Regions from separate parts of the Bacillus sp. OTU2372 genome, predicted to be linked through region 1. Evidence: riboswitches for the same ligand, from Rfam matches in the RefSeq annotation. Region 1 holds a riboswitch; the other holds the start of a gene.
What was found. Region 1 has a riboswitch for glycine ahead of AAHB15_RS04750 (amino acid permease). Riboswitches for the same ligand answer to the same signal wherever they lie in the genome.

Region 1 (7,278 bases):
AAAATGACATTTACACTTTCAGATTGGATGCTTTATACAATGTGGGCCGTTTTTGGACTAATGATTCTTGATCTTTTATTAGGATTTTTAAAATCATTCTGGAAAGGCACGCTAACTTCAGATTTTATTTTAGGTTACTTGAAGGATCTTTTATATTATGTTATTCCATTGAACTTCCTCATCTCCATGTTCCCGATTGATCCTACTGGGTGGATATTAATAGCATTCTTTTTCGTGGGCGGCCTTGGCGTTGCAATTAAGTATTTATTAGACATTATAAAAAAATTTAAATAATCCCCGTTAGAAAACCTTCCATGCCTATTGGAGGGTTTTTTAAATAATGTCACTACAGGGAGAAAATCTATGTAAATCAACCAATAAATTTACCTTTTACCAATAGGTATGACTTACGATAAATAAGAATAAATATCAGTATTCTAGATTAAAAATCTGTGGTGCTCCACCAGTAAATCGGCACCAATCAAGCGGATTGTTTGTAAAATTTTTGCAATATTCAGAAAGGATTGTGGGGCCATGAGGAAATATCGGTGGGTAAAGTGGCGGAAAATCATCCTCTGGGCCGCAGCTGTCGTCATTATAAGTATATATTTGCTTAATAGTGGACCGACAGTTTGGGGTGTCGTGATCAGTATTGTCAGTTTGTTACTGCAGTTGCTCTTTGCCATGCTGTTCATGATTATCCAGTTTGTTGCCCTATTCTGGTTCCTTGCTCGCGGCAGGACCTATTGGATCCTGCCAGGAGAAACGGGCTCCTCCTGGGACGATTACCGGGGAAACCCAGAGATTGTCGAAAATGCGAAACGCATTGTTACCCTTTTAAAGGGAGTAAAAGAGTTTAAGGAGATGGGTGGTGAGGCCATCCGCGGATTACTGCTATGTGGACCGCCAGGGACTGGGAAATCCTACCTTGCCCAAGTAATTGCAAATGAAGCCCAAGTTCCTTTTGCTTACGCCTCTGCACCTAGTTTTCAAAATATGTTCTTTGGTGTTGGAAACCTTAAAGTAATGGGGCTTTATAAAAAGGCCCGTAAGCTCGCAAAAGTGTATGGTGCTTGTATTATTTTTATAGATGAAATTGACGCCATCGGAATGAGCCGTCAGGCAGGAGGCGGAGCAGGAGGAATGATGGGCGGACTCATGGGAATGGGTGGTTCGGGTCTGCTAAATGAACTGCTCTTACAAATGGACCCGCCAAATATCGATAACGGCTGGTTCTCCAAGTTGCTTCGGTCAATTGGTCTTCGAAAAAAGAAGGCGGACCGGCCTGCAGTCTTAACGGTTGGTGCAACCAACCTTCCCGATGTACTTGATCAAGCCTTGCTTCGGCCTGGGCGTTTTGACCGAAAACTCTGGGTGGATTCTCCTGACTACGATGGTCGGATCGATGTTTTCCAATACTACCTTGAAAAGGTAAAAAGGGACTCTTCTATTACCCCTGAGCGGGCGGCACTTGATACGATTGGTTATTCTCCAGCACAAATTAAACACATTGTAAACGAGGCAGTCGTGATTGCCCATCAACGGGGAGCTCAGGTTGCTAGTTATGAAGATTTCCGTGCTGCGATGGAGACATATGAATGGGGGCTAAAACAGCCGCTTAGGTCCATGAGTGAGGATGAAAAAAGAAATGTTGCCTATCATGAGGCCGGTCATGCGGTTGCACAGTTTCTCCTAAAGCCTCATGAACGAGTATGGAAAGTGACCATTATCCGCAGGGGTGGTGCCCTAGGACTCGCAGCTACGAAACCAACGCATGAACGATATAATCGGACCGACAAAGAGATCCTAGCAGAAATACAAGTTTGTTTGGCAGCACGTGCGGTGGAAGAAGAGTTTTTAAATAAAAAATTAAATGGGGTTACTTCTGATTTGAGGCAGGCAACAGAGCTTGCAGGCGCTTATCTAGGGATAGTCGGCATGGGTGAAGAATTATTCAGCTGGCTCGCGGTCGGTTCACGTTCGGACGGACTGAGAGCACTGCGATCCAAAATCAATGAACTCTTAAAGTCAGAGATGACCAAAGTTAAGAAGCTTGTAAATGATAATGCTGACTTTGTCCACCGGATTGCCGAGGAGCTCCTGAAGCGTGGCGATTTAACAGGCGAAGAGATAGAGCAAATCTATGTCGGGCTGTATGGCCAAAGTCGTGCAGAAGTCCTAGAGTCACAGAGTCAAGTTTTATTAGATTCATCTGATAAGGACAAAAACGATTAAAAAAGTATAGGAAGTGTCTTCAATAGGGGGTCTTGAGGACAAAACTCTTCGAGAAACCGGAGGAAGTGCTTTCAACAAGGTTTGTTGAGGACAAAACCTATTAACAAACCTGCAGAAATATTCTCAATCAAATCTCAATAAAATGGATGGTGTTACTTACCATCCATTTTTGTTCTTTAGTAACGTTAAGAAAGTTAATTCTAATATTCTACCATCATTTTTACATACTATGTCCATGTATTAAAGCTCGGAGTATTAGCCACCTGTCCATCCGTGATTTCGCAAGTTTCAATACTTGAAAAATGGCCATTTTAACGGTACATAAATTTATTTGTTGACAAATAGAACTAATACTACTAAAATTATAAATTATTCAACGATAGTTTAGTTTCTGAGTATGAATGCTAAATAATCATTCATTACTTTACAAATTAAATATTTAGCAAGCTATGATTGCTATGGATCACACTATAGCAGGAGCAGCTTCTGGAGAGACCGCGTGACAAGCGGCGCCGAAGGGTTCACAATCTCAGGCAAAAGGACAGAAGAGTACGAAGACTATTTATTATTCTACCACAAAAGAGTAATAGATATTATTTGTTATTCTTTCGCCCTGAAGAGATTGGAGAAATTCCAATCTCTTTTTTAATTGGTTCACTTCTTGTTCATGATTTCACATGCACAAGAAGAATTATTACTACCATTAGGGGGAGTTTCAAGTGGCACAACAAGAATTAAAGAGGGATTTAAAGAACCGTCACGTACAATTGATTGCGATTGGCGGAACGATTGGAACAGGTTTATTCTTAGGATCAGGAAGGGCGATCCAGTTAGCAGGCCCATCAATTATGTTTGCCTATGTAATTGTGGGCATCGCCTGTTTCTTTGTTATGAGGGCTTTAGGAGAACTGCTTCTATCAAAGTCGGGTTATACATCTTTTACAGACATTGCTGAGGACTATATCGGACCATGGGCAGGATTTGTAACTGGATGGACGTATTGGTTTTGTTGGATCATGACCGCTATGGCTGATATCATTGCCGTTGGTGTATATGTTCAATATTGGTTTGATATCCCGCAGTGGGTTCCAGCCATCGTCTGTTTAGTTCTATTATTAGGGCTTAATCTATTAACGGTAAAACTATTTGGAGAGTTAGAGTTTTGGTTTGCCTTAATAAAAGTCATCACGATTCTGGCTTTAATTGGAATAGGAGTTATCTTATTAGTAATAGGATTCAAAACAGATGTGGCAACCGTTTCTGTAAAAAATATTTGGGAATATGGCGGTCTTTTTCCACACGGTGTTTCAGGTTTCTTACTATCTTTCCAAATGGTAGTCTTTGCCTATGTCGGCGTTGAATTAGTGGGTGTATCAGCGGCAGAAACAGCCAATCCTCAAAAAAATATCCCGTCAGCGATTAATAAAATTCCGTTAAGAATTCTCTTTTTCTATGTGGGAGCACTGTTCATTCTTTTATGTATCAACCCATGGACACAGTTAAATGCTGATAACAGTCCTTTTGTAAAAACGTTTAGTCTGGTGGGTATACCGATTGCAGCAGGAATAATAAATTTCGTTGTGTTAACATCAGCGGCATCTGCCTGTAACAGTGGTTTGTTTTCGACGAGCCGAATCTTATATAATTTAAGCTCTAAAGCCCAAGGCCCAGCCCCATTTTCTAAATTAAATAAAAATCATGTACCAAGTAACGCATTATTGGTCTCAGCACTTGTTTTATCAGTCGGAGCCCTTTTAAGCAAGCTGATTCCTGAACAAGCTTTTGGCATTGTGACAACGATCAGTGCAATTTGTTTTATTTGGGTTTGGGGCATTATCTTAGTTTGTCATTTACGATATCGGAAATTACGTCCAGACCTGCGAAAAAAATCGACTTTTAAAGCTCCATTTACGCCGTTTATTAATTATGCAGTCTTAGCGTTATTTGTTTTTATTCTAATTGTTATGTTGTTTGCTGAATCAACTCGGACAGCTTTATTATTGACACCGATATGGTTTATTCTTTTATTTATATTGTACTCTTTTAAAAGAAACAAGGACAAGAACATAAGAATATCTGCCTAATAGTTAAAAAATACAAAAAAGAACTAACCCACACAGATATGAGTGGGTTAGTTCTTTTTTTAAGAAAATAGTTTATTTTTTTGTTCGTTAAAAAGGAAAAAGGAAAAATATGTAGAAATATTAATATAATGGAAGGCTGGGTGTAACACAGAAAACTAGATTGTAATATTGCTAACAAATTTGTAATGTGGATATGCCAGCCAACATAAGATACACGGATTAGTCAATTTAATTGGGGTGTTGGGGGGATCAAATTTGCAAAGAAAATGGTTGATTTTTATTAGTTTGGCTTTTCTTTTGTTGTTTAGCTTATGTTTTGGTGTACCCTCTAGTTCGGCGGCTACTGTCAACAAGTTTATTATCATTAACAAAGCAAACAACCGCCTGGCTTATTATGAAAACGGCGTCTTGAAAAAACAATTTAAAGTAGGAACAGGACGAAGTAGTTCCTTAACGCCTGAAGGCAAATTCAAAATTGTTAACAAAATTGTTAACCGTCCATACTACACGGGACACATCCCAGGAGGAGATCCTCGCAACCCGCTAGGCAATCGCTGGCTTGGTTTAAATGCCCGCGGAACGTGGGGAACAACATATGCAATTCATGGAAACAACAACCCAAGTTCTATTGGCGGGTATGTGAGCAGCGGCTGTGTACGGATGTACGATAATGAGGTAGAGTGGCTATTCAATCAGGTCCCAGTGAATACTCCGGTTGTTATTACCACTTCGAATAGTTCATTCGATGCGATTGCTGTAGCCAATGGATTGAAAGGTGGGAAAAGTACACCTACTGTCCCTGTAACTACAATCGGGGAAACTCTTAAAAAAGGAAGCAGGGGACCTGAAGTAGTCACACTTCAGAAGAAGCTGACATCTCTTGGATACAGCACCAAAGGGATTGATGGCATCTTTGGAGCAAACACCGATAGCGCAGTCCGAAACTTTCAAAGAGCCCATCACCTGCAAGTAGATGGCGTTGTAGGACCAAATACGAGAAAAGCCCTTGGACTATAACAGTCATTCATTTTCTAAGCTGCTCAGTTTTGCTGAGCGGCTTTTTCATATTCAATCTATACAAAAAAATAGAGGATTACCAAAGAATTAATCTTTTGGGAATCCTCTATCTAATTAATGATATTTTATTTTTGTATCTGAGCCCGTTTTACAAAGAATACTAAAACTAGGGCTATAAAGGCAATAATGGTAGCGACAATAAATGCATCATTAATCCCATCTATTGTGGTTTGTTTCATGACTTGCCCATAAAGCACATAGGTAGTTAGTTGTTTACCAGCGGCAGCCGGCATGTGTGTTAACGCTGCTAAGCCTTGACTAAGCTGTGAAAATTGACCTGCGATGAATGGATTCGCACTAGTCATTGTACTAATATATTCACCATAATGCACCCCTGACCTTGATGTCATAACGGTAACAAGGAAGGCAGTTCCAATACTTCCAGCAATTTGCCTTGCCGTATTGGATGCAGCCGTACCGTGTGCCCCTAGGTGACGAGGTAATTGGTTAAGACCTTCAGTCATAATCGTCATCATAATGAATGACATACCAAACATCCTAAATACATAAAGGAGAAGGAGATGGGTATAGCTTGTTGTCATACTTAATTTAGTAAATTGCCATGTTGTAATAACCGTTATGGTTAAGCCGATGACACCAAGCCATCTTGCACCGATTTTATCAAAAAGTGCACCTGAGATTGGCGACATAATTCCCATTATAATCGCACCTGGAAGCATCAATAAGCCGGATTCTAAGGCGGTAAAACCACGAATATTTTGTAAATAAATAGGCAGCAAGATCATCGCACCGAACATGGCCATGTTGACAATCATGCTAATAATGGTAGTTAAAGCGAAAATGTCGTATTTAAATACTCTTAGATCTAACATTGGTTTATCGGTTGTAAGTTCACGCCAGATAAAAGCGAGGATAAATATCGCTCCGACTGTTAAAGAAACAACAACAGTTGCACTGTCCCAGCCATCACTTCCTGCTTCACTAAATCCATATAACAAAAATCCAAAACCTAATGTTGAAAATAATAATCCTGGGAAATCAAATTTAGGATTCGTTGTTTTGGTTACATCTTTCATCCACATGAAGCTAAAAATTAAATCAAGTACACCAATCGGAATAACAATATCAAACAATAATCTCCATGAATAATGTCCAATCAGCCAACCAGATAATGTTGGACCGATAGCAGGCGCAAAGATCATAACAACTCCCATGAGTCCCATGGCCTTCCCACGTTTTTCCGGAGGGAAGAGGGCGAAAAAGACAGTCATAAGCAGGGGCATAATAATACCCGCACCGCTAGCTTGGATGACCCGTCCAATCATAAGCATGGTAAAGTTTATTGATACGGAACAAACTAATGAACCCAAGGTAAATAGTAAAATGGCAGCAATAAAAAGTTTTCTAGTTCCAAACTTTTCAATCAAATAAGCAGTAACTGGAATCAAAATACCGTTAACTAGCATATAACCAGTTGATAGCCATTGTACCGTATTCGCTGACACACCTAAATCATTCATAATATGAGGAATCGCTACATTAAGTAAAGTTTGATTAAGGATAGCAACAAATGCACCAAGCATTAATGCAGTGAGTATTTTACCTGTTCCTGAGGATTTTTTAGATTTACTCTCTTCTTGACTGGACCGTTTTCTAATTTCTTCTTTTGGTTTTACATCGGCTTGCACATACTCCAAAGCTGGCTCGGCTATCGCATTTTCTTCAAGCATATCCTCTACTTGACTTGATAGATCTTCTTGTTGATCTTTCTTATTGATTTCTTGCCTTTGTGGAATATCTTCAACCTCTTGTTTTATTACTTCAGTTTGAGCAATTTTGGGCTTTTTTTGTTTCAACACACCAAAATTAATAAAAAGTAACACCAAAATACATATAAGGGCATAAACCGTGATATATATTG
Region 2 (7,278 bases), on a different contig from region 1:
TGGTATTGTTAATTCCAGGCAAATAATCTCTTTGCATCTGGTATGCAGAAATTCCTCCCCAAGCCAAAATAATCACAACGCACACAATCATAAGAATCGCTCTTTGCATGGTTGCCTCTACTAATCTTTTCATTGTTTTACCTCCCAAAAATATTAAAACAATAATAATTATGAAAAAACCCGCTTTGGCAGCTTTTAAAATCTTTAATGGTTAAAAAAAATGATACGGCTTTTCAAAACTGGGTAACCTAAGTATATAAAAGGAAACTTTTCGTTCTATGAATAAATCCTTAAGAATTCCTTAAGATGCAAAAAAGATATTGTTTTGATGACGAACCTGAAGGAAAGACAGATGCCGGGGCTTATGAATCATGTGGGGCAGAGTGATGGTTTTTCCTTGGATAATTTAGAATAACAGAAGAGTTTATAGAAAATGCTACTTAAATGGTAAGTGTTCGACGTAAGGGGAGGGAATATGTTGATTAATCAGTTAGTAAAAAATGTACCAAATTTATTTACGATCGGAAATTTATTGTGCGGTGTTCTTTCCATTACCTCTAATATGAGTGGCTTATTGGAATTAGCCTCCGTTTTTATTTTCTTTTCGGCTATATTAGATCTTCTGGATGGAAGGGTTGCTAGAAAATTAAAAGTGAACAGTGAATTTGGCGTAGAATTGGATTCTTTGGCTGATATTGTTAGTTTTGGCGTTGCTCCTGCACTTTTATTCCATTCAATCGCAGCCCCTTCCCTTTTAACTTCGCTAGCATTTATCCTTTTCCCAACCATGGGGGCATTAAGATTGGCTAAGTTTAGTGTTAAACCAACCATTGGGTATTTTAAAGGATTACCTATTCCAGCTGCCGGATTGCCATTGGCTGGTATGGGGTTCTTTTTATATAGCAATGCATGGATTACCTTAATTCTCGCTCTTTTAATGGTAAGTCCCATTAGAGTAAAAAAGCTTTAATTTTATCTCCCTTATAAAAAAGCTAGTAACCTTTTCGAAAGGGTTTAGCTTTTTTATTTTATCCATAAACCTTTTGGTTCTCTTAAAACATGATTAAGAATTCATTAACATAGAAAATGAATGCATTTATCATGATAAATTGTATGTAGATTTATAGATGGAAGAGTTCTTAAACGTTAGTTTCTTTTTTTAACAGATGGGGGCATTTTTATGTCATACTTAATAACTTTATTTGAACAGCACAGTTATCTAATTCTATTTTTAGGAATCTTTCTAGAACTCATGGCTCTGCCTATTTCAGGTGAATTTTTAATGAGCTACGCTGGCTATTGTGTATTTCAGGGAAAAATGAATTATATTTTGGCACTCTTCACAGTCTTTGTTTCAGGTGGTGTTGGTATTACCGTAACGTATTGGATTGGTAAGGCAGGAGGATATAAACTAATTGAAAAATACGGGAAGTATATTCACCTAGGACCAGAAAGATATAAAAAAACAGCCGCATGGTTTGAACGATCAGGCAGTAAATTGTTGGTCTTTGCTTATTTCATTCCAGGAATTAGACATTTCACAGGTTATATTTCAGGGATTTCTAAAATGCCTTTTCGCAAATTTATTCTACCTGCATATACAGGTTCATTTTTATGGGGATTTTGTTTTATTACTCTTGGAAAAGTATTGGGACCTCGCTGGGAGGTTTTTCATCAAGCTGCAAGTAAGTATTTCATAATTTTTATTATTGGATTAGCGGTATTAATAGTTGGGTATTTGGCTTATCGGTTTTATAAAGTTCCAATTAAAAACTTATTTATTGTTTTAATTAAATGGTTAACGAATCGACTAAAAACTATAAGAAAAACTGAATTCTTTCTCATTTCTCTCACTTTAGTTTTAATCGGTATGGTGATCTTGATGCTGGGAATGGCTCAAGACTATTTATATAATGAGTTTACTCAGTTTAATGAAATTGCTAAATATATCGTCAAATCAGCCGTTTATATGTACTGGATGAAAGGATTTTTCGTATTTCAAACCCCAATGGCGATTGCGTCCATCATCGCCATAACCATCATCCGGATTTGGAGTAAGGGTCGGAACAGAGTGTTAGAGTATCTTCTACTCATCGTGTCCATTTTAGGGGCAAGGTTGTTTCATCAATCAGTTATACAGATTTTTACCTATCTCCAATCCATAGGGTTCGTTGGGAAATTTCATTCCGCAAATTTTCCTGATATAAATGCTACTATAATAATTATTATTTATGGAACATGCTTATTCTTACTTGTCCGTCATTCGAAAAAAAATTATATTTCCATAATCGTTCCTTTATTTGGGTTACTATTATTGATGGGGGTAACGATTGTAAATATTGCAACGACTGATTTACTTCCAAGTGATATTTTAGGTGGATATGTATATGGAAGTGTCTGGATATTTTTTAACTTCTTGTTGTTTGAAATGTTACGACTTGTATTGGAAAAGTATTGATTGGAAAATGGGGAATAAGGAGCAAAATGATTTACAGAAGAGGGGGATGAGCAGGAAGTGAAAACACATATACTCATAATAGAGGATGAAACTCAGATTGCTCGCGTCTTAAAAGTGGAATTAGAGTATGAGGGTTATCAAGTAACAGTAGAACATGACGGTAAAGCAGGATTAGAAACCGCTTTGCATTCCGAGTTTGACTTAATTTTGTTAGATGTTATGTTACCAGGGTTAAGTGGAATCGAGGTACTAAGGAGATTAAGAAAGGAAAACAGAAAGATTCCTGTTATTCTTTTAACAGCTCGTAATACTACATTTGATAAAGTAGCGGGATTGGATCAGGGAGCTAATGACTATGTAACAAAACCTTATGAAATTGAAGAATTATTAGCCCGAATACGTGCCATTATTCGCAATTATCCTAATAAAGTAGAATCAAAGAAAGAAGAGTCCTTATTGACCGTAGCCGACCTGATCATAAATCTGGATTCACGAGAAGTAATAAGGAATGGAAAAACGATTTCGTTAACACCGAAGGAATACGACTTCTTGGTTTATTTAGTAATGAACAAAAATAAAGTAGTTACACGGGAGAATATCATATTAAACGTTTGGGGATATGAATATGAGGGCGAAACCAACGTAATTGATGTCTTTATAACACACCTAAGGAGAAAAATGGATGAAGGTTTTCCTACCCATCTAATCACCACCGTTAGAGGGGTTGGTTTTACTATAAAGGAGAAAACGGATGAAGATCACGACTAAGATTAATCTTTTAACAACGGTCTGGATGCTTTGCATCTTAATGCTCATTAATTTTGTGGTCTACTTTTTATTTATGAAAACGACAGTAAATATGGAAGAAAATGTCCTTTTTCAAAAGGCAGAAGATATTGTAACAGACATCCATCCAAATTCATCCTCTAGTTATGTTGAGTTAAAATTAAAAGATTATTTAACCGACCATTCCTATATTAGGATCATACAACCGAAAAACAAGGTGATTCATGAAGTAACCAATGATCAGAAGCTCTTAAAAAAAATTAAGGGAAAATACACGAAGTCAAAGCAGTCACAAACACGGTTGATTTCGGCAGAAAATGGGGAAGAAGAAGTATTAGTTGTTAGAATCCCGATTAAAAAGGGAAACTTTGGGAGCTTGGAAATTGGTGAACGGTTAACAGGTCTAGAAACGAGAAAAGAACTCCTTCGTGGGATTTTAGGGTTTTGTACCATTTTAGCAACTATTTTGTCCTTACTTGGAGGTAGATGGTTAGCTAGTATGATCATGAGACCCATTTCTAATATGATAAAAACCATGGAGGAGATTGAAAAGAGCGGTGTGCCTAAAAAGATAATTATACAAAATGAAACCAGGGATGAACTGCAAATAATGGCAAGTACATTTAATCGGATGATCGATAGGCTCCAAGAAAATTTGGCGAAGCAATCACAGTTTGTTTCTGATGCATCACATGAATTAAAAACGCCTCTAACCATCATTAAAAGTTATGCAAATATATTAAGAAGGCAGGGGTTAGAAAATAAAGATATGGCCGAAGAAGCCATCCACGCCATTCATTCAGAGGCAACCAGAATACAAAAAATGACTGAAACTTTTCTAGACCTAACTAACTTAGAGAAAGAAAATGTATTAGAAAGGAATAAAGTTGATTTAGTATCTCTATCCGAAAGCATTCTAAAACAACTTAAAGATGTATATAAAAGAGAAATAATACTGCATTTTGAGGGAAATCCAATCACTATTTTTGCAGATGAATTAAAGATAAAGCAGGTAATTATTATTTTGATTGATAATGCGATTAAATATAGCAATGACAAAATTGAAGTCTTCTTAAAAAGGAACCAACAACATGCCAAAATCCTTATAAAAGATTATGGTATTGGGATCCCAGAGAAAGAAATAGTTAATATTTTTGAACGGTTTTACAGAGTGGATAAAGCAAGAAGCCGAGAAACGGGAGGCCATGGATTGGGTCTCCATATTGCCAAAAGTATTATAAAACTTCATAAAGGCGACATTAAAATTAAAAGCAAAGAAGGATTAGGGACTACAGTTGAATTGTTTTTACCCATTAACAATGAAAATGTTGAAGATTAATGTTCTTTAATACCAATATAAAAGTGAAGAAGTTCGACTAATCCGGAAGAATAGGTAAAGATAAATTAATTGTGGATTTGCACTACTGCAATATATGGCTAATTACTGTTTTAACATCCATTTTCTATAAAGTTATTAGAGGTGAATTATGGAATCTGAGAGACAATCTAAAAAGCAATTTTTTGGATTAAATTCAGTGATCTTTGTCCTTGGTATGGTTAGTCTTCTGACGGACCTTTCGAGTCAGATGATTGTTCCTATCCTTCCACTATATTTAACTTCCATATTACATGTACAATTAGGTACTGTGGGTATTATCGAAGGGATAGCTGAGAGCACATCAAGCATTTTGAAGTTTTTCTCAGGGTGGATTTCTGACCGATTTGGCAAAAGAAAATGGTTAATGGTTGGAGGTTATGGACTATCCAATCTGATTAAACCTTTTTTCGCATTATCAGCAACCTGGGGTCAAGTTCTCTTTATTCGGTTTGCTGACCGTTTTGGTAAAGGGATTCGTACATCACCAAGAGATGCCATCCTTGCCGATACCACTACAAAAGAAGAACGTGGAAAAGCATTTGGATTCAGAAGGTCAATGGATACGCTAGGTGCAGCTCTTGGACCTTTTGTAACCTACTTAATTCTTACTCTATGGAATGGCAGTTATCAGGCTGTATTTTGGTTATCTGCAATCCCTGGGTTAATTGCAACTTTGCTCCTGATCATCTTCTTAAAAGAAAAAAGAAAATCAATAAAAACACCAAGCAATGTAAAGTTGTTACCTAAGATTAGCTTCAAGGGGCTTAGTTCGCGTTTTGTGTTGTTCACACTCATAACTACATTATTTACCATAGGGAACTTCTCTGATGCATTCCTAATCTTACGAGCGAAGGACGTTGGCATGGCTGCCGAATATATCCCACTCACTTATTTTGCATACAACATCATTACAAGTTTATTTTCTACTCCATTTGGTATGCTTTCTGACCGTATCGGTCGCCGACCAGTTTTGATTACAGGTTATGTAATGTTTGCACTCATTTATCTCGGCTTTGGTCTGGTACATACTGTCTTTGGGATTTGGATATTATTCTTTATTTACGGGTTGTACTACGCGACTACTGAAGGAATTCAAAAGGCTTATGTAGCAGATATGGTACCAGAAGGACAACGTGGGATGGCAATGGGAACATTTAATGCATTAACTGGTATAGCTACATTGCCAGCAAGCGTAATGGCAGGTTTTTTGTGGCAATCATTTGGTGCTTTTACTGCTTTTGGCGTAAGTAGTTTACTGGCAATTATTTCAGCATTGCTAATGTTCATCCTTCGTATATAACAAAGCATAGTTAAGTTTTAATTGTAAACATATTACATTTATTCCTATGGTAATATACTTTTTCGGAATAATTAATAAATTCTGAATATTTAATTGACATCATCCTTTCCATAGAGTAGTATGTAAATGAAATGTATGATAGCGGATGAATATTGTGGGAGAGACCAAACGTATTGTTTGGCACCGAAGGAGCAAGTCCCCAAAAAATGGGGAACAATCTCTCAGGTAAAAGGACCATAATAGGACGCGTCTCTGGAGAGAGCCATGGGCCACCAAAGGAGTTAAACTCTCAGGTAAAAGGACAGAGGAAAGATTAGAGAAAATCTATCTTCCCTCTGTCCTTTTTTTGTTTGGGAAAGATAGTACACACGGAAAAAGGAGGATTGTGCTATGAAATCTATTGAGGAATGAGACTATGGGGACCTGCTAAGAACAAGCTGATCCTATTAATTTTATTTGAATTGTAAGCGCTTTTTTAGTTGTAGAATTAACCGGTAATATTATCTTAAACTTTTTTTGGGATATTAATTTGCATTTAGTTTGATTTAAATTCTTTAAAAATAGATTTAAAACGAAAAAAATTGTAAACATCCTAGAAAAGTAGAGGGGGAAATCGAATGCAGGAACAAAAATTGGAAAGAGGCCTAAAAAACAGGCATGTACAACTAATCGCTATTGGTGGAGCAATCGGAACGGGATTATTTCTTGGTGCAGGAAAATCGATTCATTTAGCAGGACCATCGATTTTATTTGCTTATATGATTACGGGGGCCATATGCTTTTTAATCATGCGCGCACTTGGCGAACTTCTCTTAACCAATTTAAACTATCATTCTTTTGTTGACTTTGTAAGAGACTATTTAGGTAATATGGCAGCCTTTGTAACTGGCTGGACCTACTGGTTCTGCTGGATTTCCATTGCTATGGCTGACTTAACAGCAGTTGGTCTCTACACCCAATATTGGCTTCCTAATGTACCGCAGTGGATGCCAGGATTAATTGCCCTTGTGATTTTGTTAATTATGAACCTTACAACCGTTAAACTTTTTGGTGAAATGGAATTTTGGTTTGCCTTAATAAAAGTCATCGCTATTCTGGGACTAATTTTTATCGGTATTGTCATGATTGTAAAAGGCTTTTCTACAAATTCAGGTCCATCTAGTTTCACGAATTTATGGAGCCACGGCGGCATGTTCCCGAATGGCATAAATGGGTTTATTCTCTCATTCCAGATGGTAGTGTTTGCATTTACAGGGATCGAACTAGTAGGACTTACAGCAGGCGAAACAAAAGACCCTGAAAAAGTTATTCCAAAGGCAATCAATAATATCCCAATTCGGGTATTTATTTTCTACC

Region 2: linked by a shared signal. The riboswitch ahead of AAHB15_RS22955 (amino acid permease) and the one ahead of AAHB15_RS04750 (amino acid permease) in region 1 are both predicted to bind glycine.

What each region holds. Positions count from the first base shown of each region.
Region 1 covers NZ_JASATK010000001.1:1,003,837-1,011,114, forward strand. The annotation lists gene AAHB15_RS04740 (hypothetical protein) at 4-294, shown strand; gene AAHB15_RS04745 (AAA family ATPase) at 535-2,235, shown strand; glycine riboswitch at 2,712-2,790, shown strand; gene AAHB15_RS04750 (amino acid permease) at 2,955-4,319, shown strand; gene AAHB15_RS04755 (L,D-transpeptidase family protein) at 4,575-5,336, shown strand; gene AAHB15_RS04760 (DHA2 family efflux MFS transporter permease subunit) at 5,462-7,278, opposite strand, start outside.
Region 2 covers NZ_JASATK010000019.1:102,969-110,246, reverse strand. The annotation lists gene AAHB15_RS22985 (efflux RND transporter permease subunit) at 1-133, opposite strand, end outside; gene pssA (CDP-diacylglycerol--serine O-phosphatidyltransferase) at 479-970, shown strand; gene AAHB15_RS22975 (DedA family protein) at 1,181-2,458, shown strand; gene AAHB15_RS22970 (response regulator transcription factor) at 2,516-3,226, shown strand; gene AAHB15_RS22965 (sensor histidine kinase) at 3,210-4,583, shown strand; gene AAHB15_RS22960 (MFS transporter) at 4,732-5,922, shown strand; glycine riboswitch at 6,068-6,169, shown strand; glycine riboswitch at 6,173-6,229, shown strand; gene AAHB15_RS22955 (amino acid permease) at 6,540-7,278, shown strand, end outside.